Regions from separate parts of the Lysinibacillus sp. 10T31 genome, predicted to be linked through region 3. Evidence: riboswitches for the same ligand, from Rfam matches in the RefSeq annotation. Region 3 holds a riboswitch; each other region holds the start of a gene.

Region 1 (10,648 bases), on a different contig from region 3:
TTCAAATGGACGCTCCACGCCAAGCTGATTACAGCGTACGTTTGCATAGAAATGTACATAATCATGGACATCTTCGACATCGAGGCCTTCAACTTTATCGCCAATTACTTCATTGGCCCAATCGATTTCTAGCTGCACGGCTTCACGGAAGATTTCTTGTACACGAGCTGCTCGTTCAGGTGTATCGTATTCAGGATATTCCTCTAATAGCTCCTGATAAATCTTCACAAATAAATCGACATGTAGCTGCTCATCGCGATTAATATAATTAATCATCGTTGACGTGGCCACCATTTTTTGATTGCGTGCTAAATGATAGAAGAACGCGAAGCCAGAATAGAAGAATAAACCTTCTAAAATCACATCATAGACAATCGCTTCTAGCATATTTTCAACAGTTGGCTCCTCTGAAAATGCTTGGTAGCCCTTAATAACGAAATCATTACGTCGCTCTAGCACTGGCTCTGTACGCCAATAGTCAAACGTACGATCCTGCTCGTCTTTGTTGACAATACTTGATAGCACGTAGGAATAAGAGTGATTATGGATAACCTCTTGTTGCGCTAAAATAATCATTAACGCATTTAAGCTTGAGTCCGTTAAATAATCAGCTACTTTCCCCGCAAAATCTGTTTGCACACTGTCTAATAGTGCAAGCAAGCCAATTATCTTTAAAAAGGATTCCTGTTCATCCGCTGATAGTCCAGGAAACTGCTTCACATCATTGCTCATATTAATCTCAAATGGTGTCCAGAAGTTACCTAGCATTTTTTTATACTTAGGATATGCCCAGCTAAAACGCACATCATCCCAGTTTAAAATGTTAGAAGAACGTCCGTTGACAATCCCTGTTGAACGGTTCGGTGCATCCTTATCCATAATTTGTCGTTTTGTAATAGTTGTCATTGTTACTTCCTCCTAGCTCGCGCAAGACTCACATTCTAGCAATTCTACAGACGTTGAGCGCACATAATAAGTCGTTTTCACACCGCTCGCCCATGCATTCATATGCAATGCTAGTAAATCTTTCGCCTTAATCGTATTTTGAACGTATAAATTAAGTGAAATGCCTTGGTCGATATGACGTGCTCGTGCAGCATTTTGCTTGATTGTCCAATTTTGATCGATGAAATAAGCAGATTTATAATACCAAGTCGTCACAGGTGATAAATCAGGTACTGTTACTGGAATTTTGTAATCCTTCTTCTCTTCTGAATAACTCTTTTGGAAGATTGGATCAATCGTAGCCGTACTGCCCGCTAAAATGGATGTTGATGAGTTCGGTGCAACTGCCATTACATAGCCGTTACGCATACCTTTCTCAGCAACCGCGGCGCGTAACGCATTCCATTTATTGCTGTCGTAGCCACGTTTGTCAAAATACGCACCAGTATGCCAATCTGAGCCTTCAAATAATGGGTATGCTCCTTTTTCACATGCCAAATCGTTAGAAGCACGAATCGTTAAATAAGCAATTTCTTCATAGAGCTTGTCCGCAAATTCTACTGCTTCCTCAGACTCCCATTGAATTTCTTTCAAAGCTAATAAATGGTGCCAGCCAAATGTGCCAAGCCCAATACCACGGTAGCGTAGGTTCGTACGCTCTGCTTGTTTTACTGGAATTGTATTTAGAGCAATAACGTTATCTAGCATACGTACTTGAACTGGGATCAATCGTTCTAGAACACCAGCCGGTACAGCTCTACCTAAATTAATAGATGATAAGTTACATACAACGAAATCTCCAGGTTTGCGACGTGTTACGATGACATCATCCTCTAAGGTAATAGATTCGAACTCAGTAGCTGACATATTTTGGAATATCTCTGTGCACAGGTTCGAGCTGTAAACCATTCCTTCATGCTTATTCGGATTCATGCGATTGACTTCATCTCGATAGAACATAAACGGTACGCCTGTTTCAAGCTGTGAGCGCATAATACGCTTCATAATATCAATAGCTGGTACGACTTCACGACTTAACAATGGATTCGCGATACATTCCGCATATTTAGTACGGAAAGAGCCATCACCCTTTTTCTCATCGTAGAAATCCTCTAGTGAGAATCCCATAACCTCTCGTACTTCATGTGGGTCAAATAAATGCCAATCCCCACGTGCCTCAACAGTTTCCATAAATAAATCTGGTAGGCACAGCCCTGTGAAAATATCATGGGCACGCAGACGCTCATCCCCATTGTTTAAGCGTAAATCTAAAAACGTAAAGATGTCTTTATGCCAAACATCTAGATAGACAGCAATAGCTCCTTGTCGTTGCCCAAGCTGATCGACTGAAACCGCCGTATTGTTAAGCTGTTTAATCCATGGTAAAACGCCACTTGATGCACCTTTAAAACCTTTAATAGATGAGCCTCGGCTACGAATTTTCCCCATATAAACACCAATACCACCGCCGTACTTCGATAAAGTTGCGACATCTGTATTCGTGTCATAAATACTTTGTAAACTATCATCTACTGTATCGATAAAGCAACTTGATAGCTGACCATGTGTTTTACCTGCATTTGATAATGTTGGTGTAGCAACAGTCATATATAAATTACTCATCGCCCAGTAAGATTCACGGACTTTTTCTAAACGATTTTCTGTTTCATCCTGCATCAGGGTCATTGCAATGACCATCCATCGTTCCTGTGGTAGTTCCACTGGTGTTTTCGTGTAATCACGGACTACATAGCGGTCCATCAATGTTTTTAAGCCAATATACGTAAACAACTCATCTCGACTTGGATCTAAATAAGAAGCAAGTTCCTGAAGCTCCTGCTCACTATATTTTGTTGTTAAACTTTCATGATACAAACCAGCTTCTGTATAGTGTGCTAATTGTTCTGGGAAAACCTTATAAACATCCTTTACTGAAACTCCACGGCGCATTGCAAATTGATCATATAGTTTTTCTAAATAAATTTGAGCTGCGACAAATGTCCAGTAAGGCTCCTCCTCATCAATTAAGCTAAGCGTTTGTAAAACCATCGCATCTGCCCATGCTTCAAATGTGGCATTATCGTTTTTTCGTAGCCATCGATCCGATAATCTTACAAAACTTTCGAGTTCATCCTCCGTGTAACTTTTCTTGAGCTTAGCAATTTGCTGTTCGATTTGAATTGTCATGTTCTCATTCTCTCCCTTTCTATCTCCAGACAACACAAAAAGCGATCACGCAACATCTATCGGTTACGTGATCGCAGTAAAATCGGAAATGGAAATGAAGGACATGCACACAAAGAAGTGAACAAATCTCTCGCCTCCACTTCTCAATCCCCGAAGAATGTGTTGCTGTCTTGAACATATCGGCAGGTCTCCTGGCTCATGCTTCCTCCAAATGATAACCTTCCCGTTTTTCACAGTGGCCTACTCATCATTTGTCAGCACTTACAGTTGCGGGGACAGCTTCGGCTTAAGATGACTCTTTTTCCGAATTCCCTTTTAAACCATATTGGTACCGCTCGTCCAAAATACTATATATTGTGTTTAACTCCTAAACAAATCTAACATATTGTGTTTATTGATGCAATAGGCGTTTTGCCCCTTGCACGTTATAAAGTGCTACATTTTCTCGAAGCAAGCCCAATTACAATGCAGTTTTACGTAGTTTTTCAAAATTTCTAGGAAATTTTTTTTGTGCTAGCTGCTCTTTTTCAGGCTGTATTCCTAGCAAAACTACTGCACATGGACCAGCTGATTTCTCAACATCTAACGAACTTTCGACCTGTTGCTCGCCAAAAAGCCGAGTAAATTCGGCTTGTAGACCTTTTGATCCAACTGGCCATACTTGCTGCACGATTCCCTCTTTCCACGCCTGAAAAATAGGTTGCAACTGTGCGACATTATCAGGCTGCGCAAGGACTTCATTGCCTACAAGCGGTAGTCCATAAGTGTACCAGCTAAGCTGTTCATGCTTAGTTGCTGTGCGTTTTTGCTGCTCACCAAGCATCGTAATAGACAATCCTGATTGTAAAGTCGGCATATTGGACTCTGTGCTACCGTCTATTGGCGGACAATTATGGCCAACCTCATCAAAAACCTGCTGAATGCCTGCAACATAACGCGACCACGCTGCATCTCCTGAAAAATTAGCGAGTAAAATATGGCTTGGTAACGCATTTGCAGCAAGCTGCTCTAAAAAAGTAACACGCGCAGTTAAGTATGCCGTTAGCTTGTCTGAAGCAGACACAACATCTTGTGGTTTTTCACCAATTGCTGCGGCATTATCTGTTGTAGCAATGAGCTCACCTATTTTTATAGCATTTCTCAATGTACTCGACCTTCCTTACGCACAAACACCTTCGACAGAATTGGCATCGCAATCGCAACGATTACTAAATTTATAAGTGTTGCCAACGGAAGACTAGTCAGTGACGTCCAGTAAAATGCTGGGCTAATGATAAAGTAAAATGGTATAGGTGCTACAACACCATTTAAAACAAGTGCCACAGGCCATTTCCAGAAATGCATTCCTTTTTTATGCATAACCCCAAAGACCCATACAACAATAAACATTTCAACCGCGATAATAATATGTAGCGGTCCAAGTGGGAAGCCAGTAGTTAAGGCTGAGATAAAATGCCCAATGACTCCCGCAACCCCAGCTAATACTGGAGATAAAAAGACAACGCTCAAAAATGCGGGTGCAGAGTCAAGCGCTGCAGTTGTAATAAATGTTGGAACTTTAATGACTGCACCCACTGCACAAATTGCCGCTACCATGGCCGTGAGCGTCAATTTCATCAATCTTTGTCGATCCATTCCATTTCCTCTTTCCTTTAAATTTTTTTATAATAGCGTGGGGTTGATTTCCGTTCCGGTTGGGCGCTTTCCTGGGGGCGTCCGATGAGCCGCTTTTGTTGCTGCCGCTTCGCTTTCGCACAGAAAACATCCGCTGCGCTGCAGGGTCTCGGGCCAACACGATGTTGGTCACGAAGGCGTTATCACAGGATGTGATGCACTTAGCCTTCGTTCCTCTATCGCTAATCCCCAAGGAGTCGCCCAACCTCCACTCCAATCAACTTATTTACAAAGCATACGTCCTTGGAAATCTTATCCCCAAAATGAAAAGCCTAATAAAATTTTTTTAAAACTATATCATTTTATTTGTTCCCCGATACCGTACCAAATGCGTACGACTTGTTCGGCTTCAGCAAATAATGCTTGATACAAACGCCCACATGTATCACGCAATAATCGTGACTGTTTTTCCAGAGGCACAACTCCACGTCCCATATCGGTCACTATAATATAGACAGCACAATTTTCTTCCAGAGTCTTTAGTCTTGTCAAAATGGTTCTAACAAGGGGTTCATCATCCTCAAGATCTTGTGTTACGAGCCACTTCTCTAAGTTTTTAATAACTAATACATCGCAGGTAGAAGTGCTATCATGTAAATCGCCATCTACTAGCTCAACTTTTTGACCTGCAAGCAATTTCATGACATAGTCGGTTTTTCCACTATAGGCTCCTCCGATAAAGACATGCATCGCGCTCCCTCCTCCCAAGCCTTTCTTGTAAATGTTAAAGAAAACATTTTATCATGCAGTGTTTGATACGACCAAAAAGTTTGCTCCGTTGGTGCAAATGCTACGAGAAGTGCTCGAATCACTCCACCATGTACAACGAGATGATAAACATCTTCATCTTTTGGTAATGCCGTGAACCCTTCAATGACACGCTCACAAAAGTCATCAAAGCCTTCCCCCTTTGGAGGTGGTGACTGTACGGGATCATCTAACCATGCACAATAACGACTATCGGATTTTAAGTCCTCATATGTGCGGCCTTCAAATTCTCCGAAGTTCGACTCTCGAAATCTCCTATCAGACAAGTATGTTGCATTCGGAAAATAATGGGCAGCTGTTTCTCTACAGCGTAGCAAATCGCTACCATACACCTTCGTGACATTTTTATCTACAATAGTCAGTAAAGATGCATCGGCTAATGCAGAATCTGTCCAGCCGATATACCGCTTCTCCAAATTTTCCTTTGTTGGTGCATGTCTCATTAAGCGCACAATAACAACGTCACCCACAGGACAACCTCCATTCCTTCAATTGAAGCACCGAGTAAATCTCCAGAAACGCCCCCAAAGTTGCGGACTGTAAATTGTCGAAAGACTAAAAAGGCAATCGCTAATACAGCCATCAACACTAGTGGAGCAATTGAGAAGTCTATGACAAACAACAAGCTACTATATGCCACAACTAATGTGATAAGCATAAAACAGATAAGTGATCCCGGCTTAATATGTGTTTTAAAAAAGTAGGCTAGCCCCTTTTCCTTTGAACACTTGAGCGACATAAAATAAAAGCTCATGCCTACTCGTGTTAATAACGGAATAAACACAGGCATCCATAGTGCAAACTTATGCTGAACGAATAACTCGTGCAGTATCACAAATTTACCAAGCACTAAAAACAGCACTGAAAGTACACCAAATGCACCAACACGTGGATCATCTAAAATTTCAAGCCGCTTCTCACGATCCCGATACGAAAAATAGGCATCCCCCATGTCAATAAAACCGTCTAGATGTAAACCACCAGTAAATAAAGCAAACAATCCGATAATCACAAAGGAAAGCAAGACTTCGCTGCTAGAAGTCCATTCAGTTAATCCATAGACTACCGCTGCCACTGCGGTACCCATGAGAGCCCCTATCCATGGCAAAAAGGCGAACATCCCTGTAATAGTTGCTTTCGACAAAGGAATTTCTTTATGTACCGGCAAAACTGTAAAAAATTGAAACGCAAGTTGTATGCTATGCCAGAAATTTTTCATCGTCTTGCCACCTTCTTTTTATTTTCAAAGCGTCATTCATTATTTCCATTTCTTTACGACACCATAGTTTATTTCATAGGCCTCATCCGCTATAGATACGAACCATTGATGTAATTGCCCAAGCATTTGTCGGTATAATTCAACTTCTTCACTAGAATATGGAGGCTCATCGAATAATTCGTTCGACACGATAAAAAACGTCACCCTTTTCTCAAGTAACGTCTCTACCGCCATTTTTAAAACATCAAGTTTCTGCTCTAAACAGCCAGGTTGTTCCACACAAGGAGTTCCCGTATCAAAGCCCTCGTAAAAAGCATTTGTCAACCATGTCGTAACACAGTCCCATAACACAACATCTCCATCGGTCAGTTTATGTAATGTATCAGCGATGTCATAAGGTGCTTCTATCGTTAGCCACTCAATCTTTTGTGCTCGTCTATCTGCCTGATGGCGCACTATTCGCTTCTCCATCTCATGGTCCAACGCAACTCCAGAAGCAATATAAATAAGGCGTTGTGCTTGCGTAAACTGTTTTTGATAGTGAGTAACAGCCGCTTTTTCAGCAAAATGAGATTTACCACTGCGTACTCCCCCTGTAATGAAAATCAGTGGCATGGTTACGCCTCCTATTGTAAATGTTGAATGTTCCCGATATCTTTAACGAGCCATTGCGGCCCGACTTGTTCAATAATCGTGACACTTGTACCATTAATAAATGGTTCTGCCCACAGCTGATTGATGCTTCGCCCTAAAATGGCATTAATGACGCATTTAATCGTTACAGCATGGGACACAATTAAAACATTGTCCTCGGGATATTTTTCCGCTATTTTCTTTAACGTAAACATTGCTCGTTCTGTTACCGTACCAAAGCTTTCTGTATGAGTTGCGACGAATTGTCCAGGATAATCGGTATATAATTCATAGTCAAGGCGATGCGTAGTCATAATGTCCTCGACTGTTTGCCCTTGCCATTCCCCTAAAAAAATCTCTCGCAAATTATCCTCATAAAATATTGGAAGCTGACGATTACTTAGAAGAATATGCAACGTTTCCTTAGCACGGCCACTTGAACTGCTATATGCCGCTGTAAAAGAGAATTTTTTCAAATGATCTCGAAGTTTTTCTGCATGTAAAATACCATTCTCGGATAATGATGAATCTAACCATCCCTGCAGTCGATGCTCTTTATTCCACATCGTTTCACCATGTCTTACTAAATAAAAAGTTGTCAACTTTCTCACCCCTAATTTGCAATCAATTATGCCCCGGCATAATTGCCGCTGTCGCTACGCTTTCGCGCAGATAAACAATGCGTCCGGAATCGGCTTTGTGCTTGCACAAAGCACTCCTTTCCGATTCCGTGACATCCGCCGGAGGCTTTAACTTCTTTCAGCGGATGTCTTTTGTACCGAAAGCGTAGCGTCAGGTACAGATGATTGGACACCCGCTGAAAGGAGACTTAAAACCGCATTCATTTCCCCACCTATAGAGGTGGGAGACTTCTGCTGAAAGAAGTTAAACCATGCCTGCAAACAATTCAGTAAATATGTCATGGCTGCAATATCTTTAATTCCAATACGGAACCATTCACCATTTAAGCCCATAAAGTTTTTTGTATGGCGTAGCACGACGCCCTTTGATAAACAATATGTAAAAAATGTATCTGCTTGCTGATTTTTCGGTAATGCAAAACATACATAATTCGTTACACTATTCGTCACCTGACAACCATGTTCTTGTAAATAGCTCTGCAGCGATTCCCGTTGATTTTTAGCATAGGCAATGGCCTGCTCACAATATACATGTTCATCTAAACAGCCTGTACCGATAACAAGGGCAAAGGCATTCAAGTTCCAATGCGGTAGGATATCCTTTAGCTCAGTAACAACTACCGGACTTGCTACTAAATAGCCAAGGCGTAATCCTGGGATCGCATACATTTTTGTCATCGAACGAACGACGATCAAATGTGGGTTTTCTATCACATGCTGGATCAATGAATAAGCTTCATCTACCCAGTCAATAAATGCCTCATCGATGACAAGCTCACAATTGACCTTTGCACCGTGAGAGATTAATTCGAGAAGCTCCTCTTTCTTTGGAAGCACCCCAGTCGGATTGTTCGGTGTACAAATATATAAAGCATCTGCGTTCACCATTTCACGCTTCAGAAGCTCCATCGGCAATGTGTAGTGAACAATATCCTCTACAATAACGGGCACAATTTCAGCGCCCGCTGCTGTTAATGTTCGTTCATATTCTGAAAAAGTTGGATGTACGATAATAACACGCTTATTGGCGTAGCGTCTAACTAGAACACTAAAAAGCTCGGATGCACCGTTACCTAGTAATACAGAATCTTTCTGAACATCGTGAAAAGCTGCCACCTTTGATAAAAACGGCTCACCTTCCGGGTCTGGATAACGTTGAATGAGCGGATAAAATGTCCGCCAACGTGCCTCAACGAATGCAGGTGGCCCTGCCGAATTAACATTTTCGCTAAAATCATATACCTCTTCGGGCATATTAAGTCCTAACTGATGATAAACATTTTGCGGATTTGCTCCGTGATTAGGTAATTGCAAAAATTAACACCTCCATTGTTAACATAACAAGCGTAAAGAGCAAGGTCGCAATGCGCATATGAATCACAGACGTTGCAATATGCTCTTTTGTTAATGGAACTAATTTCTCGCCCATTATTGCTCGATGAGATACGACACCTTGATATGTATTTTTTCCACCAAGCTGTACCCCTAATTGAACAGCTGTTGCTGCTTCTAAATAACCACTATTAGGACTTGGATGCTTTTTCGCATCTTGTGCCCAACGTTTTAAGCGCTTACCAAGAGATACATTCGTTTCATTTTTCGTACCTAGCACCATCAGAAGACCTGTTAATCGACTTGGAATAAAATTTAGTACATCGTCTAGCTTTGCAGCAAACATACCAAAATCTTTATATTTTTCGTTTTTATAGCCAATCATAGAGTCTAACGTATTGACGGCCTTATAGCCCCATAACCCGATTGCGCCAAATAAAAAGGCGTAAAATAATGGAGCAGTTACACCGTCACTCGTATTTTCTGAGACCGTCTCAACAACACCACGAACAATCTCATCCTCGTCAAGTTTCTCCGTATCACGGCCGACAATCCAAGAAAGCTTCACACGAGCTTCAGCAAAATCACCTTTGACGAGCGGTTCATAGACAGCCATCGCCGCTTCCTTTAAGCTACGCTGAGCTAGTCCAATCCCAATTAGTAAGCCCTCCACCAATATGCCAAATAGTAGACTAACCTGATAACTTAGTAGCATAATAGCCGTCACAACAAACATCGTTGTGCCAACTACAGCGAGTGACATCACCATGCCTCGGAATTTTTTCATTCTTCCTTTATTCCATAATTCTGTTTGAGACTGAATGAGCTTCCCAATCCAGCGTACTGGATGAGGTATTTTAGGAGGATCACCCACTATTAAATCAAAAACAAGCCCAATGATACAGGCTATCACCAGTGCCATCATAATGGATTCTCCTCTTTATCTTTTTTATATTTTTGAATGGCCTCACGCATCGTTTCATAAACACCATGGCCAATAACTTTTCCTAGCATCGTAATGGGTCCAGCATATTGATGGTAGTCGCCTTCCTCTGTTGAAGCTATTAACAAACTATCCGTAGAGGTACCTGTAGCTTGTGTACCTGTTGTTGGATCTGTTATACCCTCATCAATAAGCGCCTTGACCTTTGCCTCTGTCGTAGAAATCATTGCCTGAAATAAAGCTTCATCCGACAATCTTCCATTTATCAGTACCCACGTATTAATAGTCCCAGCATGATACTGCTCC
Region 2 (10,648 bases), on a different contig from region 3:
CTAAAAAGTTAAAATCAATAGGCGCACTTTTGGAGTGCACCATCATGACACCTTGTGCCACTTTCGAGAATTTCCCCATCATACCAACAAGCGATACTCGCTTCATACCAAGTCGTTTACAATGCTTTAATGTAAAGCCTACAAAATCGCCCATTTCTATAAACGCTTCCTCTGGCAAATGAGGGTACTGTGCCATCGCATACTTTTCACTACGTCCACCAGTCGTAACAACTAAATGCTCACAACCAGCCTCTTTTGCAACACTGATCGCTTGGACAATGCTGGCCATATAGGCGGAACTTGAAAAAGGCACGACGGTTCCCCTTGTGCCTAAAATGGAGATGCCTCCAATAATACCAAGTCTCCCATTTAACGTTTTTTTAGCAATTTCCTCACCTTTAGGAACGGAAATAACTACATTAACGCCTCGTTTAATTTGAAATTCATCAAGTACGCCCTGTACAGTACTATGAATCATCTTCCGTGGTACTGGATTGATGGCTGCTTCTCCGACAGGTACTGGTAAGCCGGGCTTTGTTACACGCCCGACACCAATTCCGCCGTCCAAATGAATACCTGGTATAGCCGACCAGCTTACTGTGCCGATAATGAGTGCTTTATGTGTTGCGTCTGGGTCATCACCAGCATCTTTAATCGTTTCACAGCTGACAGCATCCTGCTGAAATGTACATTTTTCTATCGTAAAGGTCGCATCTCGGCCAATCGGCAAATGAATGGTACTAGTTTCTTGCTCTTCATTTGTAATTAAGGCAAGTAACGCAGCCTTCGTTACTGCAGTCGCACAGGATCCCGTTGTATAACCGTGACGCATGTCCTTGGGATCCTTTTTAGGCTTCCGCTCCATTATTTTTTCGCCTGTTCATCCGCTAAAAGTGAGACAGCATTCAATGCGGCAACCGTCACTGTACTACCGCCTTTACGACCAACATTTGTAATATACGGAATACCTTCTAGTTTTAATAGCTCTTCCTTCGATTCAGCAGCTGACACGAAGCCAACTGGCATACCGATAATTAAATCTGGTTTCGCTAAGCCTTCTTTAATTAAACGAATTAATTCAAGTAATGCTGTTGGTGCATTCCCAATTGCATAAATGCCACCTTCATGTAATTTAGCAGCCTTTTGCATAGAAATAATCGCACGTGTCGTGTTTATTTTTTTCGCTTCAATCGATACGTCTTCATCTGCAATATAGCAGTGTAAATCGCCTCCATGCTTTTGGAAGCGTTTTTTACCTGAACCACTTTCAATCATTTGCACATCTGCAATGACATGGCGACCGGCAAGAATTGATTTAATACCTGCTTCAATCGCTCCTGGTGTAATAATAACGCTACGTCCTAGTTCAAAATCAGCAGAAGCATGAATGATTCGGCGTACAATTTTCCACTCGTCCTCTGAGAAGTTATGCTCGCCCATTTCCTCTGCAATAATTGAAAAACTGTAATCGTAAATTTTATCTGGGTCTACTGTTAAAGGTTTGAAATCTGTTTTAAAATCCATTTGAATTGCCTCCTAAAGTGTGTTTTGTACAGCTTGTAATACATCTTCAAATGTAGAATATTGCTGTCCGTATTTTATATTTGGTCTTGCAATTAAAATCGTTTCAATGCCACATGCAAGGGCAGCGTCTAACTTTTCATCCACCGAGCCAACCTTGCCGCTTTCTTTCGTAATCATCAATGTCACATCATATTGACGAAACAGTGCTTCGTTTAATTCCTTAGAAAAAGGGCCCTGTATGGCAACAATATCTCTTTGTGCCACACCAAGTGCTTCACATTTTTCCATATTATCGAGTCGAGGAAGCATACGTGCAATCACCCGCGTATTTTCTAAGCCATGTAATACCTTTGTAAAGGTAGCCAGCGTTTTACTGCCCGTAGTTAACATAATGACACCACGTTTTTCAGCTGCTAAATGGGCAGCCTCTTCATAATCCTTCACAACCGTAATTAGTGGATGGGCATAATGCTCATGAGCACGTTCATAGCGAATATACGGAACATTGGCTTGCTCTGCTGCCGCCATGGCATTTTTTGAAGCTTCTTCGGCAAATGGATGAGAGGCATCTACAACTAAACGGTACCCTCGCTCAGTGATAATCGTCGCCATCTCCTCTGCCGTTAAACGACCGATTAAATGAGGTAGACCGACTTCTGCAAGGCTTGAAGCGGCTGAATCAGTAACGACCGTAGCCGTCACAGCATAACCTGCTGACTGTAGTTCAAGTGCTAGATTCCTAGCATCGCTCGTCCCTGCTAACATGAAAATCATTTTACCGGCTCCTCTTCATGGTGGTGATGATGGTCATGGTCGTGATCATGGTCGTGGTCGTGATCATGGTCGTGGTGGTCATGTCCATGGTCGTGGTCATGATGGTGATGATGATGCGCAGGTCCATGCACTGCCGCATAAGCACGATAATTTTCTAAATCTTGCATACCTGTCGATGTACCATTCACAGCTTGCTCAATACGCTCTAATAACACATTTTGCAAACGCTCATGATAGCCAAAATAGTTGGCAATTTGAAGATCACAGTCAGCATATTTTTCGTTAAATTGCTTGCACATGTCGTTCATACGCTCCATTAGGATACCTGTAAATAAAAAGTACGGTAGCATAATGATTTTTTTGGCACCAAGCTTCACACAGCGCTCTATTCCTTCTTCTACACGTGGATCTGTGACACCCATAAATGCGCTTTCCACATACTGAACAGGGAGCTTTTCCCATAACAAACGTGTGATTTTATAAAAATCACCATTTGCAGATGGATCACTACCGCCTCGTGCAATTAATAAAACGGCTGTATCTTTATGTTCTTCTTCAGCACTAAAACCAATTTCTGCTAAACGGTCTTCTAAAATAGCAAATATCTCTTCATGGACACCGATTGTTTGACCGTATGTGAACGTTATATCTGGATAATGCTCACGCGCATGTTCGATTTCTGCTGGAATATGTAGTTTGGAATGTCCAGCATGAAGAAGAATAATCGGAATAACATGTACCTCTGTAGCACCCTTCTTCACACAGTTCGTAATACCTTCTTCAATGTTTGGCGAAGCGAACTCTAAAAAACATGTTTCTACTAAAAAGCTATCATCAATACGAGGTGTCATTTGCTCGATAAACGTGCGTACCTCGTCATTCCCTGCTGCTAAACGGCTCCCGTGGCCGACAAATAAAATTGCTTTCATCTCATTACCCCTCACTAGTCGCCGCATGGTGCGGGCTCAACTTTTATTTTTGAAGACATATCCTGATACGTAAAATGTAGAATCTTTTTCACACGCTTGAAGTATTTAAACAAACGTTCATTTGGATGCGCATTGGCTTTATATTCTTCGATAATGTCTGTGATAAGTGGTATTAGCTGATCAGGCTCTAACCCCTCAACAACTGGCTGGGCCGCATGTGCTGTACGACCAACCGGCTTGGCACCAATAAAAACATCAAATTTACTTTTACGATAAACAATGCCAATATCATCAAATACCGCTCGATAACACGCCATACCACAGCCGTTAAAGCCAATATTTAATGTTTTCGGTAACGACATACCACCAAGCTTTTCTTGAATCTCTTCAGCATATGGAATCGAATCAAACTTTTCTCCATAACAGAAGTCACAAGCCTTTAACGATAATACGTCACCAAGTGGTGCTAGTAAAAAGCCAACTTCCCGAAGTTTTGCGGTAATCGTTTCAGGCTCAGACGTTGGAATTTTCAAATGAATTTGATGGTCTGGTGTATACTCCATCGTTCCTTCTTCGCCAACTACCTCAGCTAACGTCATCATTTGTTGAGGACTAAAGAACTTATTGGCAACCCCAGGACTAACCGCTAATTCAAAAATAGATTCGATTTTTTGTTGAATACGCTTAGGCGTTACTTTCACCGCGCTTGTTCCCTTCACCATAGTAAGAGCAGCTGTCGCCATTTCAAGTGATGATTTTTTAGGCTTTGGTTGTGGTGTTATGGCTAAACTGGGCTTAATACGATTGGCATTAGGATCGGTCGCAAAATCATTTCGTGCCGCTCCTGTTTCTTGATTCATCGCCCATGGTTCATTTTCTTCCTTAAGTCGTTGATGTGGTCGTAACGGCTGTTTTTCCTCACCAAGTGTATATTTACGCTGATACCCACGTGGCGTAATCATTTTATTGTCGTAGAAGAATGTTGTTGAATTCCCGATAATAACCGTTGTTAACATGCCGATATCATGTTCAAGCATTTCTGCTAAAGTAGTCATCGTAATTTCCTGACGGTCACGATACGCGCTTTTCACAAGTCCAACCGGCGTATCTGGAGAACGATATTCCAATAAAATTCGTTGTGCCTCTACAATTTGTCTCGTACGACGTCCACTTTTCGGGTTATAAAGAGCAATAACAAAATCCGCCATTGCTGCCGCTTCCACTCGTTTTGCAATTAAATTCCAAGGTGTTAGGTGATCGCTTAAACTAATGGTACAGGCGTCATGCATAATGGGAGCACCTAGTAAACTTGCACATGAATTAATAGCTGAAATACCTGGAACAATTTCTACCTCGATACCAGTTGCTTCTGTCCAACCTAGCTCGATTAATACTTCATACACTAATCCAGCCATTCCATAAACCCCGGCATCTCCACTGGAAATGACCGATACGATACTTCCAGCCTCTGCTTGACGCACCGCTTCTTGTGCACGTGAAACTTCCTCTGTCATACCAGTACTAATAATCGACTTTGCACTAACTAAATCCTGAATCAGTTCAACATAAGTTTTATAGCCTATAATCATATGACTTTGTTGTAGTGCCTCCACAGCACGAGTCGTAATATGTTTAAAGTCTCCAGGGCCAAAGCCAACTACGAAAATCTTACCTTTTTGAGCCATTTTGTTACCCCTCTTTCACCTTTTCAATGCCTTTAATGGCTGTTGTTTGCGCTGTACGCTGCAACGAACCTTCACGCAATGTAAAAACATGCTCATTATGTAACGCTTCATGATTTAAATCTTGTACGAGTGCTCTCGCATGCTCCATCGTCGGCACACGGTACCAATTCCCCTGAGGATAAGCAATGACAACACAAGCATCCTTACACCTGCCATTACAGCGGGTCCTTGTCGTATGTATTTCCTTATCAAGCGCTAGCAACTGTATTTCATCACGGATTGCCTGCGTAATGTCCTCAGCATCTTTTTTCATACAGCTACTACCATTGCAAATAAAAAGATGTGTTTTCATCCCCTCTAAATTCCAAGTTGTCATAGTTGTTCTCCCCTCATTTGCTTTTAGGAAAAAGAAAAACCTTTACTCTAGTCGAAGAGTAAAGGTTTAGTAGAAGCCAAATAAAAACGAATATATACGGGTACTCGCTCTCGCTTCAACTTCTCCCTCCGAAAAGTTTGCATGCATCATCACATAAGCAGGTTTCCTGACTTAAGCTTCCTTTTACTTTCGCGCCTTCCTAGTTTTCACTAGTGGCATCTGCGATTTCATCAGCTATTACAGTAGCGGGGGCTGTATCGGACTTTCACCGATTTCCCTATTATCTTGAAAATATTCAAGCACTTATGGATATGTTTTATATGAATTTTTTTATATCAATTATGCCTCGGCATAATTCCGTGACATCCGCCGGAGGCTTAAAGTTCTTTCAGCGGATGTTTGGATACCCGCTGAAAAGTAGCTTAAATTCGCATTCATCTCACCATCTATAGAGGTAGGAGACATTTGCTGAAAGAATTTAAATGTAATAGAAAACTGTTTCTATCATAGCTTATTTTTTTAAAATTTCAACATTTCTTTCTAAAATTGTGACATTATTATTAATTTTTTTTGAGAAATGCGACATTTATTTTAGATTTATCCGAATTTTCGACATAGAGACTCAATTAAAAATTTTTTCATAAAAAGTATAGCATATATATGGAAAATCATGTTACACTTTGTCGTGAAATCTCACAACTTCATCTTTTTTCGGTGCGAATTGTTCATCATTTCGCTTAAAAGGGAAGCCGGTTCAAGTCCGGCGCGGTCCCGCCACTGTACTAGGGAGTTTTATAGATAATGTCACTGTCCAAAGGATGGGAAGGCCTATAAAACGTTGAACTAAAGCCAGGAGACCTGCCGAAAAATATGTGATCGTTTCAACCTACGAGGATGGGTGTGCGGCTTAGCAGATTAGAATTTTATTTGCTTTTTTAGCTATGCACTTTTCCAAAACGGAAAAGTGCTTTTTATTTTCATTCAGAAATTGTTTAGTTCGCATACTAATTCGAAATATTTTAATGAGGAGGAGAGATTTTTGAAATTTTCAGGTTGGAAGCTTAGTTATTTCTTATTGGCATTTTTATTCGTGCCAAACCGTGCATTTGCGATGCATATTATGGAGGGCTTTTTGCCAATTGAATGGGCGATTTTTTGGTGGGTCATATCGATTCCTTTTATTATTTTAGGATTACGTTCAATTCGTAAAACCATTGATGAAAATCCGGAAACAAAAATGATATTAGGGCTATCGGGTGCCTTTGCCTTTGTACTATCAGCCTTAAAAATCCCTTCTGTAACGGGGAGTTGCTCGCATCCAACTGGGGTTGGGCTTGGAACAGTTCTTTTCGGACCATTAGCGATGAGTGTTATCGGGACAATCGTATTATTATTCCAATCTTTACTTTTAGCACATGGTGGGCTTACAACATTAGGGGCAAACACCTTTTCCATGGCAATTATGGGCCCTATTATCGCTTACTATGTTTTTAAGGGCTCACAAAAAATAGGACTATCATTTTCCATCGCTGTCTTTTTAGCAGCAATGCTTGGTGACTTAGGAACCTATATTGTCACTTCTGTGCAATTAGCCCTTGCCTTCCCTTCTGAGGTCGGAGGCTTTATGGCTTCATTCACAAAGTTTGCAGGTATTTTTGCGTTGACGCAAATTCCTCTTGCTGTTAGTGAAGGAATTTTAACAGTGATCGTTATGAACTTCCTGAAAAAATACAATGTCAGTGAATTAAAAGCTTTACGTGTGTTCTCAGCAAAGGAGGCTCACTAAAATGAAAAAAAACTTACTGCTCTTAGCCATTGTTGTGTTACTAGCAATCGTCCCCCTGTTTATTCAAAAAGGTGCAGAATTCGGAGGGGCTGATGGCGAAGCGGAAGCAGCAATTAGTGAAATTGATGCTAGCTACGAGCCATGGTTTGAAAGCTTATGGGAGCCGCCAAGTGGTGAAATTGAAAGCTTATTATTCGCACTACAAGCTGCTATCGGAGCTGGATTTATCGGCTATTTCATCGGCTTAATGCGCGGCAAACATAAAGAGGGTTAAGCGATGTTACTCATTGATAAGTATGCTTATTTGAATAAATTAGCGTCTGTTCATCCGCTAGAAAAAATGACGTTATCCCTTGGACTGCTTATATTGTCGCTTATCATGAGAGATGAACGAATTTCACTCATTACATTTATTGTGATGAGTGCTTTTATCATTTTAGGCGCAAAAATTCCTACAAGATATTATGCAAAATTACTATTGCTACCTGGATTTTTTTTACTATCAAGTTTTGTATCCATTTTAATATCTATCGCGCCGGCAACTAACAAGCTTCCATCAAACATTTGGTCATTTTCTCTTCATAATTGGACTATTTTTGTCGGCAGTGCAAGCCTAGTAACAGCTCAGCAGCTTTTTTTCATTGTCCTTGGAAGCATTAGCTGTTTGTATTTTTTAATTCTCACAACATCAGTCCAATCCATTTGCTACGTTCTACGACAATGGCGACTTCCAACTCTATTTGTAGAGCTAGTAGAACTAACGTATCGTTTTATTTTTATCTTTTTAGAAAGTATGCAAAAAATTCATCTTGCCCAACAGGCCCGCCTTGGGTACAGCTCCCCTATGCAGTGGCTTCGCTCGGTATCAATGCTGATTACAGCTTTATTTGCCGAAATGTTCCAACGAAGTCGTGAACTAAACAATGCAATGGAAGCACGCGGTGGCGAAACTGTCTATTGGCAGGAGGATATTACCTATAACGTGAAAAATTGGCTAGGTATTACTACTATTTTTATACTCCTTATCATTTACGGAGGTTTTTTCTAATGACAGACTTATACTTTGATTTAACACATTTATCCTACGCTTATGCAGATGGAACTCATGCCTTAACGGATATTACACTTCAGATTCCAAAGGGAAAGAAAATTGCTTTACTTGGTCATAATGGGGCTGGTAAATCAACGTTATTTCAGCATTTAAATGGTATTTTGAAGCCTACTGCTGGAAGTATATCCTTTTGTGGCAAAGAACTTAACTATAGTAGAAAAGCATTAAAAGAATTGCGTCAACAGGTTGGCATTGTTTTTCAGGATGCAGACAACCAGCTTTTTTCTGGCACAGTTAAGCAAGATATTGCATTTGGGCCTCTGAATCTTGGCTGGACAACTGAAAAAATTGAAGAGAAAATTGCGTGGGCTGTCGCTCAAACCGAAGTCGAAGCATTGCTAGATAAACCGATCCATTTTTTAAGTGTTGGACAGAAAAAACGTGTCGCCATGGCAGGAGTACTTGCAATGGAACCTTCCGTTTTATTATTAGATGAACCGACTGCTGGACTAGATAATTATTATAGTGCACAAGTTTTACAATATTTAGCTACGTTAGAAAACGGTGAACGAACAATTTTACTGGCAACCCATGATATCTCATTAGCCTATGAATGGGCAGATCAAATCATCGTGATGGAAGCTGGAAGAATTATTTATTATGGGGATCCAGTTGCAATGTTCTTTCAAGAGGATTTGCTTGAAAGAGCCCATCTTGAACGCCCATGGGTCTTTGAAATGGCCATTGCCTTACAAAATAAAAAACTATTTGAGAATAACATCAAAATACCTCGTTCGAAGGAAGATTTACACAGACTTATAGAGCAGCTTTAAGTTAATTTGTCCATAGTTGGTACTTTTCAATTGTGGCTGAATCCATCCTCCTACGCCAGCGTAGGAATGGAGCCGTCGCCTGTATTAAATCTCTCTTCTACATATTTTTATCATGGGTAAAATATTATGGAAAAATATAGATTGGTACTTTTGGAAAAATATATCCTCATTTACGAAACTTTTCTATTACTCATTCGTAATAGTAGAGATGGCCCAAATATTTAATACACCCAAGGAGGGAAAACAGTTGAAGAACTGGAAAAAGAAATCAATCGCTCTAGTAGCATCTGCTACACTAATGGTTCCTGCTGCTTCTGCCTTTGCTGAAGCACCGGCAAAGAACCAAGAGTTAGTGAAAGTAGCTAGCAATAAGGATCAATCATCTAAGAATCAAAAAGAATGGATTAGTAAGGATACTATTATTATCAAGCATTCAGGTCTTGATAACAATGTGCACAAGAAAATCGGCTCAAAAGTGATTCGCTCTATTCCTTCATTAGGTTACGATGTTATCCAACTTAACAAAGGAACAAATTTAGAAAAAGCAGTTTCATATTATGCTAAGCAAAAAGGGGTTAAAAGTGTATCCCCAAGCTATGTGTATCATTCCTTTGGCACAAAAACAGATCCAAAGAAACAGGATATGTATCATTTAAACCTACTTCAAATTGATAAAGCTCTAAAGTTAGCAGGTAACAATGATGTAAAAGTGGCAGTTATCGATTCTGGTGTAGACTTTAAACATCCAGATTTAAAATCTCAAGTGCTACCTCCATATAATGCTGCAGCACCTGCCAATACTTCTTATCCTGGTGATCATGGAACACATGTAGCAGGAATTATTGGCGCTACAAAAGATAATGGAATTGGGGGTCACGGGATTAATCCAAATGCCAAGCTTCTTCCAATTGATGTATTCAACGGAAAAGATGGTGCTAATGATTTCGTCATTGCACAAGGCATCCTTTATGCAATCGAGCAAGGCGCTGATGTTATCAATATGAGCCTTGGTGGCTACGGCGAATCTCCATTAATGCAGGAAGCCGTTCAGAAAGCAATTGATAAAGGAGTTACCATTGTAGCAGCCGCTGGAAATGAATCGACAGACAATTACTCCTTCCCTGCTTCTTACGAAGGCGTGATTAGTGTAGGCTCTACGAATGATAGAAACAAGCTATCAAGCTATTCAAACTATGGTCCATCGGTTGATCTAGTAGCTCCAGGTGAAGAAGTTTACAGTACGGTTCATGATGAGAAAAAAGGATCATCCTTTGTAAAATTTAGTGGAACATCGATGGCATCTCCTGTTGTTGCAGGTGTGGCTTCTCTATTAAAATCAAAATACCCAGATTTAAAGCCATATGAAATAGAAGCTATTCTCGAAATGACCGCAAAGGATTTAGGTGATGAAGGCTATGACCTTACATATGGACATGGACTTGTAGATCCTGTAAGTGCATTACAGTTTAATATAAAAGATTTACCAAAACAGTATTCAGAAACAAAAGAAGAGCGCTTGAAAAACGCAAAAACCCTTAAAAAGGATACATTAAATACAGAAAAAGGCACATTCAACCAACCAGACGAAAAGAAATGGTACAAGGTTAATTTAGATGCAAATGAATATGCCCAGCTGACATTAAACGGTGCAAACAAATATGATTATGCATTTGATTTGTACTTCTACCCT
Region 3 (10,648 bases):
AGCTAACGAAAGGTTACAGCAAATTAACGCAGGTTGAATATTTATTATCCTTACTACCGCTCTATTCTCAGGTATTAAAAGAGTTAGTGGATGCAGGTGCTAATTGGATTCAATTAGAAGAACCGTCCCTTGTCACGACACTTGATACAGCAGACATTAAGCTTGTGCAAGAAATATACTCCCAGTTAACTGTAGCCGTACCAGAGGCTAAAATTATGCTACAAACATATTTTGAAGCATTATGTTCATACGAAACATTGATCACACTGCCTGTTCAAGGTTTTGGCTTAGATTTCGTTCATGGCTATAAAGGAAATATGGAATCGCTTCGTCAGTTTGGTTTCCCTAGTGAAAAAGTATTGGCAATTGGAGGTGTAAATGGTCGTGATATTTGGCGTGCAAATCTTGCGGAGCTCAACTCTACGATTCAAGCAATCGAAAACCTAAGTAATGCCGTAGAGCTATGGATTCAACCTTCTAGTAATTTACAACACGTACCAATAACAACCTCTCTTGAAAATGAAATCGATCCTGTTCTAAAGCAAGCACTTGCTTTCGCAGATGAAAAAATCGTAGAAATTGTCGATATAACTAAATTTAGACGAGAAAAAGATGTTATCTTAAATCATAATTTGTCAGAAAGTATGATGGCGATTGAAGCTCTGAAAAATCATCCAATCCGTCAAAACAATAGGATTCATCAAGCAGTTCAAACCGTGACAATTCAAGATTTCGAACGACACAGCGATTTTTATCAACGTCAAAAGATTCAACAGCAAGCATTAGGATTACCACTATTTCCAACGACTACAATTGGAAGTTTCCCTCAATCTGATGAGGTCAAAAGGAATCGTAATGTTTGGAGAAAGAAACAATTATCGAATGAAGAATACGAAGCATTTATAGAGCATGAAACAAAGCGTTGGATTAATATTCAAGAAGAACTAGATATCGATGTACTAGTTCATGGTGAATTTGAGCGTACTGATATGGTAGAGTATTTCGGTGAAAAACTTACCGGTTTTGCATTTACGAAAAAAGCATGGGTAGTATCATATGGATCTCGTTGTGTAAAGCCTCCTATCATTTATGGAGATGTCTCATGGGCATCACCAATAACCGTGAAGGAGTCCGTGTACGCTCAAAGTTTAACAAATCGTTTTGTGAAGGGGATGCTTACGGGGCCAGTGACAATTTTAAATTGGTCCTTTGTGCGAGACGATATTTCACGAAAAGATGTAGCTTTTCAAATTGCATTAGCACTTCGCAAAGAGGTTGAAGCCCTCGAAGGCGCAGGCATTTCCATCATTCAAGTTGATGAACCAGCACTACGAGAAGGTTTACCGCTTCGCAAAGAAGGATGGGGAGCTTACTTGGAGTGGGCTGTCAATTCCTTCAAACTTGCTACATCTAGTGTCAAAGATGAAACACAAATCCATACACATATGTGTTACTGTGAATTTAACGATTTCATAGAACCAATTAGTTCACTTGATGCAGATGTTATTTCAATTGAAACATCTCGTAGCCATGGGGAGCTTATCGCTTCACTTCAAGTTCATCCATATAAAAAAGGAATTGGTTTAGGGGTATATGATATTCATAGTCCGCATGTGCCAAACGAGGAAGAAATGCTAGAAATTATGCGAGACAGTTTACAGGTTCTTGAAAGTAATCAATTTTGGGTAAATCCAGATTGTGGCTTAAAAACGAGAAAAGAAGCAGAAACGATTAAGGCGCTAGCAAATATGGTGACAGCTACTAAAATATTACGCCAGGAAGTAAAGCAATCAACACTGAGTTAACGAAAGAATTGTTATATCCACTATATCTTCTCTCCGAATAAAAAGAAGTTATACAAGGCCAGGGTTAAGCTACCTGGCCTTTTTATGTTAGTCATTATTTCGAGGTTTTTATTATATTCAGAAAATAAAATTGACGTGAACATTAGAGCATGTTATGTTTATTACTAATTTCATAGCAATCATTACAAGTTTGAATGAAATAAGCTTTCATTCAATTAAAAGGAAAATGGGTGTAAATCCCATGCTGTCCCGCAGCTGTAAATGAGGAGTTTTGTTTCAATTGCCACTGAGTTATTACTTGGGAAGGTGAAGCAAAATATTGATTCATGAGCCAGAATGCCTGCTTGTAAGGAGATTCATTGATGATCTACGAAAGATAGGGAGATGGATGGGTGCTTGCTAACAGTAAGTTATTCTGTCCTTATTCTTTTATAGAATAAGGTTTTTTTATGCCTTCTCACCATCTACATTTGTAACACGAACAGAGATAGGAGACAGAAAATGAGATTGACAAAGTATTTACTTCCTTTCATGCTTGTTTTGATGTTCAGTCTACTTACTGGCTGTACAAGTACTGAAAAGGGAGAGCCAGCATCGAAACAACAGACAGACGAAAAAATGATTACGATTGGATGGCCATTAGATGTAGGTCCATTAAATCCCCATACATATTTACCAAATCAAATGACAGCCCAAGCAATGGTCTATGAATCATTGGTTGAATATAACGATGATGGAACAATTACGCCGAAACTAGCAGAAAGTTGGGACATCTCAAAGGATAAAACTTCTTATGTTTTCCATTTGAGAAAAGATGTCAAATATTCTGACGGAACGGCTTTTAATGCAGACAATGTGATTCGTAACTTTCATGCAGTTTTAGCTGATCGTGATATGCATTCTTGGATGGGTATGGTCAATCATATTAAAGAGGTTGTGAAAGTGGATGACTTTACAATTCGTTTGCAATTGGATGAACCTTATTATCCTGTGTTAAACGAACTTGCCTTTGTTAGACCTTTCCGTTTTTTAGGGGATAATGGATTCCCTAAAGGTGATGCGACGCAAGATTCAATTAAAGCGCCTATTGGGACAGGCCCATGGGTATTAACAGATTACAAAAAGGATGAGTACGCTTTATTTAGTCGCAACGAAAATTACTGGGGGGAAAAACCTCTTGTAGAACAAATAAAAGTAAAAATTATCCCTGATTCAGAATCTATTTCGTTGGCCTTTGAAAACGAAGAATTAGATTTAATATATGGTCGTGGCATCATTAGTTTAGATAACTATACGTTTTTAAAAGATAGTGGGAAATATAAAACGGCTACGTCTGAACCTTTGTCTACGCGTGCGTTACTGTTTAATACACAGTCAGGTCCGTTAGCAGAATTAAAGGTACGTCAAGCGATTCAATATGCAATCAATAAGGAGCAAATGGTTGACAGTATTACACATGGTACTGAAAAAGTGGCCAATACACTATTTTGGGATGCTGTTCCTTATGCAAATATTGATTTAGCTCCAATTTTATATAATCCGAAAAAAGCGCAGCAATTGCTAGATGAAGCGGGATGGACGCTACAGAAGGGTGATAAAATTCGCTCTAAAAACGGACAGCCACTAACATTAGATTTAATCTACATTGCAACAGATGCGATTCAAAAACCAATGGCGGAACTAATGCAAGGTGAACTTGCAAAAATAGGGGTACAGTTGAATTTAGAAGGCGCAGATGTGATGGTAGGTCTGCAAAAATTAATGGATGATCAGGTTGATATTAATTTCTGGCGGACAAATGGACCACCAACAGACCCACATAGCTTTGCTAATGAATCAGCGACACCAAACGCTAATGGTGTCTATGAAGCAAAATTAGGCTTACCAAATGCCAAAGAAATCGATAATAACATTCATCAATTATTAGTAGGTACAGATGAAAAAGAGCGAGTGCAACTTTATACGGATATTTTAACAGAGTTCCATGACCAAGCACTATTCTATCCTATATCTTATGAAACAAATAACGTGATTTATCAGCCATATATGAAGGATTTTGCTCCACGTGCATCTGAATATGATATTCCATATGCACAAATGGATAAAGAAAAATAACTGTAAAAGAGAGAGTATGTCTATTAAAGACAGCTCTCTCTTTATCATAGGATTGAGTAGGAAGTGACAGCATGTATGAATCGACATGGATGTTTTGTTTAAAAAGAATTTTGACATTGCCTTTTGTACTATTGGGCGTATCCATTTTGACCTTTATATTTATTCGTTTCGTTCCAATAGAGCCTGCTGAGGTCATACTTAGATTGGCAAGAGTTACACCAACAGCAGAAGCCATTCAAGCATTACGTGAAGAACTTGGAACAGACAAGCCTTTTCTCATTCAATATTTGCTATGGATAAAAGGCGTATTGCATTTAGATTTCGGTACATCTTTTGTTAGTAAATTACCCGTGGCACAGGAGCTATTTGCTAAATTACCAGCAACCATTGAATTAGCTGTTGCTGCATTTGTGTTGATTTTAGGGTTAAGTATGCCATTAGGAATCATAAGTGCTTTGTATAAGCACTCCATCATCGATAAAATAATTAGACTTTTAACCATCCTGAGTGTATCGATTCCAACATTTTGGTTAGGTTTTTTACTACTATATGTATTTAGCTTGAAATTAGGGATCTTCCCAACAAACGGAAAAGGCACTTTAGCTCATTTAGTTTTACCTGCATTCGCATTAGCTTTACCAACAATTGGACTGTTCGTTCAGTTTATCCGTTCAGCTATCATTGAAGAATTACAACAGCATTATGTTCAATACGCGCAGCTAAGAGGATTAAAAAACTCTGTTATCCTTGTACGTCATGTTTTGAGAAATGCTGTTATACCGTTAACTACTTTGTTAGGTATGACGCTTGGTAATTTACTAGGTGGTGCAGTAATTGTGGAACAGGTTTTTAGCTGGCCAGGACTTGGTAGATATTTAATAGAATCCATTATTAATAGGGATTACCCAGTTGTACAATGCTATGTATTGATTATTGCTGTCATCTATGTTCTTGCAAATTTATGCACAGATGTATTGCATCGTCTATTGGATCCTCATCTCATGATGAAGGACAGGAGAGATTGAAGTGAGCCTATTTCGAAAAGAAAGTACAAATATGAAAAGATTATTTAGTTTAACGATACTGCTGGTCATTGGCTTATTGGGACTGTTTGCGCCAATTTTAATGCCCCATGATCCTTTAGCAGTCGATATATCAAAGAAATTTTTAGGTCCAACATGGGACTATCCATTAGGTACAGATCATTTAGGAAGATGTGTTTTCTCACGATTGCTTTTAGGTATTCGCTATTCTTTAGGATCAGCGCTCGTCATTCAAATAGTAGCCATTCTTTTAGCTATCTTACTAGGTGCTTTTGTAGCACTAAAACGAGGCCTGATAGATTTCCTATTTATTCGAATATGTGATATTTTATTAGCTTTTCCTACACTTGTTCTTGCATTTGGACTTTTAGGTTTATTAGGCCCTAGTTTAAAAAATGTGTTAATCGCACTTATTTTTACGCAATTTATTTATTATTCAAGATTGATAAGAAGTTTATTTATTGGGATGGACGAAAAAGATTTTATTCAAGCAGCCAGAATCAGTGGCACTTCTGGAATCAAATTAATCGCACGCCATTATATCCCCAATTTACTGCCACCTATCGTAACGATTGTTGTATTAGATATAGGGAAGGTTATTTTAGAAATCGCAGGCTTTTCCTTTATTGGACTTGGCGTGCAGGCCCCCATCCCTGAATGGGGAATGATGGTGAATGAAGGAAAACAATACATCCGCCAACATCCTGAATTAATGCTTTATCCTGGACTTGCCATCGTCCTTGTTGTGCTATTATTGAATCATTTGGCAAGTAGTTTCAAGAAGCTTGACCAGTAAAGGGGTATCTATGGAGAAAGTTTTAGAAGTGAAAGACTTAACGGTAAAAATCGGTGAGAAAAATATAGTAACCTCTATTAATATGACAGCCTATAAAGGGCGTGTTTTAGGGATTATAGGCGAAAGTGGTAGTGGAAAGACCATGCTTTGTCATGCCATCATGCAATCATTACCGGCTTCGGCGCAGATTACACAAGGCCAGATCATCTACCAACAAGAAAATTTATTGAATGTATCAGCCGCTAAATTGAGAACGTATCGCGGAAGGCATCTGTCTATGATTATGCAAAATCCATCTACAGCTTTTGATCGTATTCAAACAATCGAAAGCCATTTTCGAGAATCATTAAAAGCTCACTTTGTGATGACTAAAAAAGAAATGAGACAGATTGCCCTTGATGCTATGTATAAAGTCAATTTACCCAATCCAGAGAAGCTTTTGCACTATTATCCTTTCCAATTAAGTGGCGGAATGCTGCAGCGAGTGATGATTGCTTTGTCATTGGCGATACAAGCTTCTATATATATTGCAGATGAACCGACGACAGCTCTAGACACAGTCAATCAAAAACAAGTATTAACACTTTTTGATCGTATTCGCTCGGAAACGGAGGCTGCTATTATTCTTGTGACGCATGATCTAGGTGTTATTGCTGAACTAGCTGACGACGTGGCCGTGATGTATCAAGGCGAAATGATAGAGCACGCGAATGTCTATGATTTTTTTGATGAACCTCAGCATCCCTATACAAAAAAACTTTTACAATCAAGAATAATGTTTTAGAGGTGAAAAAATATGACGCTACTAGAAGTGAACAATATAGAGATGCAGTATGCTCAAAGACCGTTCTTGTTCAAACGAGGACAGGAAGCTCCTGTATTACAAAATGTTACATTTTCACTTCAGGAGGGTGAATGTTTAGGAATCGTCGGTCAAAGTGGTTCTGGCAAAAGTACATTAGGGCGTATTATTTTAGGAATTGAGCGACCAACAAAAGGTGAGGTTCTATTTCAAGGTATGAATCTTTACGATACAACAAGTAAGCAAAAAAAAATGATACGTAGAGATTTACAGGCCGTCTTTCAAAACAGCTATCATTCATTTAATCCGAAGCAGACGATTTTTGAGATAGTAGAAGAACCTCTCCTTAATTTCGAACGGTTCAGTAAAACAGAGAGACAACATAAAGTAAGGGAATTACTAGACTGCGTGGAGTTAGAAAGTACAATTGCTCAAAAAAACCCTTCACAACTTAGCGGAGGGCAACAGCAACGTGTCAACATCGCTAGAGCTCTTGCTTTGAATCCAAAATTGATTGTTTTAGATGAAGCCATTAGTAGTCTTGATATGATTTTGCAGAAGCATATTATTCAGTTACTACAAACACTGCAAAAAGACATGAAGCTTGCTTATATTTTCATTTCTCATGATTTACAAGCAACGCGATTTATGTCAGACCGTATCGTGGTGATGCAGCACGGTCAGCTAGTTGAGGAGATTGGGAGAGATGAATCATACAAGCATCCCGCATCTTTAGAGCTATACAATGCTATTTTGCCATCGCATCCTCGAGAAAGAACTATGAAAAATAAAAGATTTTAATTTTTTTCGATAAAGAAGCGGGTAGTTATATAACATTTATATATCCAATTGTTATAATAAGGTAAAAATCTTACACAGTCGAAGAAGATAATGGAGGTATGGGATGAAGAAAGGACAAATTCGAGCAATAGCTATTTGTGTATTTAGGAAAGGCAATTTAATACTTGTCTCTGAAGGCTTTGATGAGGTAAAGGGAGATCATTACTATCGGCCAATTGGCGGTGGAATTGAATATGGGGAGACAAGTTCTCATGCAATAAAGAGAGAAGTACTTGAAGAAATCGGGGCAAATATAAAGAACTTAAACTATTTAGGTACAATTGAAAACATATTTACATATAACGGCGACCTTGGACATGAAGTAGTTTTTGTATATGATGCTGAATTTGTTGAAAAGTCCTTTTATGAAAAACCTTCTTTTTTCGGACAAGAAGATAATGGTGCAATCTTTAAATTGCTTTGGAAGCCAATTAGCGATTTTACAGATAATAAATTAAAATTAGTTCCAGACGGATTAGTCGATTTGCTTTAGATCATTAAATAAATTAAAAGCTTTCTTACTTGTACATTGTGATTGGGTGTTATAGCTCACTTTAAAGGATTTCTATTTGTTAAGAAGTAGAGTGGTGAGATTTTCACATGACATAAAATACATCTCAATGCACACACTGATTTACAATTTAAAACCCTGAATAATTTTTAAGCCAGTACAATTAGTACTGGCTCTTATTTACGTATAATGATTATGAAGTAGGTGGAAGTGTGAAATGATATTGCCTAGAAGCAAAAGAACGAAAAAAGGCATCTCATCCATAGATGAAACACCTTTTCTTGAAGTTATTGAGCTAAGCGTTGGATGAAGGCATCTAATTGTACAAGTGTAACATTGTCGTTCACTCCGAAAGTATTGTCACCTTTACCAACTGTAACTTTATTGGAAGCTAGAATTGATACATAATTGTAAGCCCAATGCGTACTTGAAACATCATCAAATTGTACTGCTGCTCCTTGTTGTTTCAAATGGAATGCTTCCACTAAAACTTTCGATAATTGACCACGTGTCATTGGAGAACCTGGATTGAATTTTCCATTTTCATCGCCGCTAAAGACGCCGATTTTTTTTAGTGCTTCCGCAGCACCCGCATATTTAGACGATGGTGTTATATCAGGAAAACTTGAATTGGTGTTACTAGTATCTAAATGTAATTGTTTAGCCAGTTTAAGAGCAACCTCTCCACGCGATGCATAAACGCTAAAATCGATTTCATCACCTTTTACTTCTCCCAAATCATTTTCAGTGAAGTTTGCAATGCGTTTTGCCCCTACGTAACGAGATCCCCAATAATAAGGATCATTGATTTTATCGATTTTTACCCCAGAACTTGTAGTAGCTGAAATAAAATTGCTGTCACCTATGTAAATGCCAACATGAGAAACACCGCTTCCCGAAGTATTAAAGAATACAAGATCCCCAGTCTTCAACTGATCTTTAGCAATCGAAGTACCTTGCTGATACTGAGCTGTAGATGTACGTTGTAGTGAAATCCCTAACTTAGAAAAAACGATTTGTGTATATGCTGAGCAATCTATACCTGTCTTAATATCTGTCCCTCCATATTGATAAGGAACACCTATATATGCTTTTGCTGTATTTGTTATATCTGCTATTGTTGCTGCTTTCGCTTCATGAACACCCATGCCTGTGAAAATCATAAACGATGCGAAAATGGGTAGTAATAATTTTTTCTTCAATAACCTTACTCCTTTCAAAAAGCTTTTGTTTTTGAATAAAGTAAGAATAGCATGAAACAGGCATGAGTTATTTTTCATTAATATTACCGATTGCCCTTAAACAGCAAAATTGAAACCTTATTTATAACTTTGTAAAACTTCTGCAATAATCATGGGCAATTTTACTAAAAATTATTGGAATAATTGGATGAAAAGAAGTTAAAGTGTTGGTTTGGATGTTTAATCCAATAGACAAACCGTTATATATTTTGGGGGTTTACTCAATAATTGTTGCTATTACAATTATTTGTATATTTTCTCAAAAGTCTGTGGAATAAATATAGAATGACAGTTATTAAGCTAAGAATGAAAAACTGTATGGTTGCTATCCAAAATAGAAATACAACGTCTGCGCCAAGAACAACCTCACCCGGTGGCAATTCTTTAGGGGGAGATGGGAATAAAATTATAAAGGAATATATAATAACAGAACAAAAGAATCCCAAATATATAGAAAGTAAGTATTTGTGGAATTCTATTTTAAATTTTATTAGTAATAAGAACATATAAATAGGCACAATGACAAAAGGAAGTATAAGAAGCTGCAAAAGACTCGAATCATTAAAAAATACTTGAACTAAGTAAGCAATAACAATATATGCGATACATACTATTGCGTAGTTTATATTATTCATTCTCATTCTCCGTTTCCTCCTCGATTAAATTTATACTACGCACTATCCCTTTCTTGTTAATTTAAAAATCTAATTAGCTTTATAGTAAGACGAACAGAATGGTATGATGTTCCAATTCTACTTGTCCTAACCTGTGCTATTAGTTGAAGCTATTAGTCTTGATATGATCTTGTAAAAGCATATCCAACACTTCAAAAGACATGCAGCTTGCTTACATTTTCATCTGTCATGCTTTATAAGCATCACGTTTTATGTCAGATCGCATACTGAAGAGTTGGAGTTTTTCTATTCAAAGAATGTGGATAATCAATAATATTAAATAAAAAATTAACATTATTGATTTTAGTGTTTATAAAAATTAATTTTATTGTTCACATTTTTAATTCTATGTTATATAATCAAATCAATTAAAAGAAAGGAATGTCATTATGGCTTATAAAGTAATCACAAATTGTCCTGTCTGCAGTAAAACATTGAAAATTACCAAGTTGCAGTGCTCTCATTGTCACACGACGATTGAAAATGAGTTTGAATTATCTAAGCTGGCATCCTTATCGAAGGATCAGCTTCATTTTGTGGAAGTATTTTTAACATGCAGAGGGAATATTAAAGAAGTTGAAAAGGAACTAGGGATTTCGTATCCAACAGTTCGAGGCAAGCTAACAGACATCATTTCATCCCTTGGCTATGTGCAGAAGAAGAAAAATGAAGTAGACGAGAAAAAAATTGTCACTATGTTGGAAAATGGCGAAATCACAGCAGAAGAAGCCATTAAACTTTTAAAAGACGAATAAGGAGGAATATATCATGAAAGAGGAAATCTCAAGAGTGTTAACAATGGTTCAAGAAGGTAAGATTGA

Evidence for each region. A riboswitch is a leader RNA that binds a small molecule or an ion and turns the genes downstream of it on or off. The one in region 3 is predicted to bind cobalamin.
Region 1: linked by a shared signal. The riboswitch ahead of AC1DCY_RS10595 (ribonucleoside-diphosphate reductase subunit alpha) and the one ahead of nikA (nickel ABC transporter substrate-binding protein) in region 3 are both predicted to bind cobalamin.
Region 2: linked by a shared signal. The riboswitch ahead of AC1DCY_RS03140 ((2Fe-2S) ferredoxin domain-containing protein) and the one ahead of nikA (nickel ABC transporter substrate-binding protein) in region 3 are both predicted to bind cobalamin.

Annotation. Positions count from the first base shown of each region.
Region 1 covers NZ_JBFTHS010000015.1:16,253-26,900, reverse strand. The annotation lists gene AC1DCY_RS10600 (ribonucleotide-diphosphate reductase subunit beta) at 1-906, opposite strand, end outside; gene AC1DCY_RS10595 (ribonucleoside-diphosphate reductase subunit alpha) at 919-3,132, opposite strand; cobalamin riboswitch at 3,296-3,483, opposite strand; gene AC1DCY_RS10590 (hypothetical protein) at 3,593-4,276, opposite strand; gene AC1DCY_RS10585 (ECF transporter S component) at 4,273-4,767, opposite strand; gene AC1DCY_RS10580 (bifunctional adenosylcobinamide kinase/adenosylcobinamide-phosphate guanylyltransferase) at 5,104-5,496, opposite strand; gene AC1DCY_RS10575 (histidine phosphatase family protein) at 5,445-6,044, opposite strand; gene cobS (adenosylcobinamide-GDP ribazoletransferase) at 6,017-6,793, opposite strand; gene AC1DCY_RS10565 (bifunctional adenosylcobinamide kinase/adenosylcobinamide-phosphate guanylyltransferase) at 6,833-7,408, opposite strand; gene AC1DCY_RS10560 (histidine phosphatase family protein) at 7,420-8,037, opposite strand; gene AC1DCY_RS10555 (pyridoxal phosphate-dependent aminotransferase) at 8,176-9,381, opposite strand; gene cbiB (adenosylcobinamide-phosphate synthase CbiB) at 9,368-10,324, opposite strand; gene AC1DCY_RS10545 (adenosylcobinamide amidohydrolase) at 10,321-10,648, opposite strand, start outside.
Region 2 covers NZ_JBFTHS010000003.1:143,746-154,393, forward strand. The annotation lists gene AC1DCY_RS03115 (cobalt-precorrin-5B (C(1))-methyltransferase) at 1-865, opposite strand, end outside; gene AC1DCY_RS03120 (precorrin-8X methylmutase) at 865-1,524, opposite strand; gene cobK (precorrin-6A reductase) at 1,537-2,298, opposite strand; gene AC1DCY_RS03130 (sirohydrochlorin chelatase) at 2,295-3,227, opposite strand; gene cobJ (precorrin-3B C(17)-methyltransferase) at 3,242-4,912, opposite strand; gene AC1DCY_RS03140 ((2Fe-2S) ferredoxin domain-containing protein) at 4,917-5,288, opposite strand; cobalamin riboswitch at 5,428-5,609, opposite strand; cobalamin riboswitch at 5,984-6,168, shown strand; gene AC1DCY_RS03145 (energy-coupling factor ABC transporter permease) at 6,328-7,074, shown strand; gene AC1DCY_RS03150 (energy-coupling factor ABC transporter substrate-binding protein) at 7,076-7,348, shown strand; gene cbiQ (cobalt ECF transporter T component CbiQ) at 7,352-8,122, shown strand; gene AC1DCY_RS03160 (energy-coupling factor ABC transporter ATP-binding protein) at 8,122-8,958, shown strand; gene AC1DCY_RS03165 (S8 family peptidase) at 9,206-10,648, shown strand, end outside.
Region 3 covers NZ_JBFTHS010000012.1:71,971-82,618, forward strand. The annotation lists gene metE (5-methyltetrahydropteroyltriglutamate--homocysteine S-methyltransferase) at 1-1,805, shown strand, start outside; cobalamin riboswitch at 1,975-2,167, shown strand; gene nikA (nickel ABC transporter substrate-binding protein) at 2,307-3,920, shown strand; gene nikB (nickel ABC transporter permease) at 3,992-4,945, shown strand; gene AC1DCY_RS09185 (ABC transporter permease subunit) at 4,947-5,759, shown strand; gene AC1DCY_RS09190 (ABC transporter ATP-binding protein) at 5,770-6,543, shown strand; gene AC1DCY_RS09195 (ABC transporter ATP-binding protein) at 6,556-7,362, shown strand; gene AC1DCY_RS09200 (NUDIX hydrolase) at 7,466-7,894, shown strand; gene AC1DCY_RS09205 (C40 family peptidase) at 8,200-9,114, opposite strand; gene AC1DCY_RS09210 (hypothetical protein) at 9,439-9,663, shown strand; gene AC1DCY_RS09215 (DUF2089 family protein) at 10,217-10,582, shown strand; gene AC1DCY_RS09220 (SHOCT-like domain-containing protein) at 10,596-10,648, shown strand, end outside.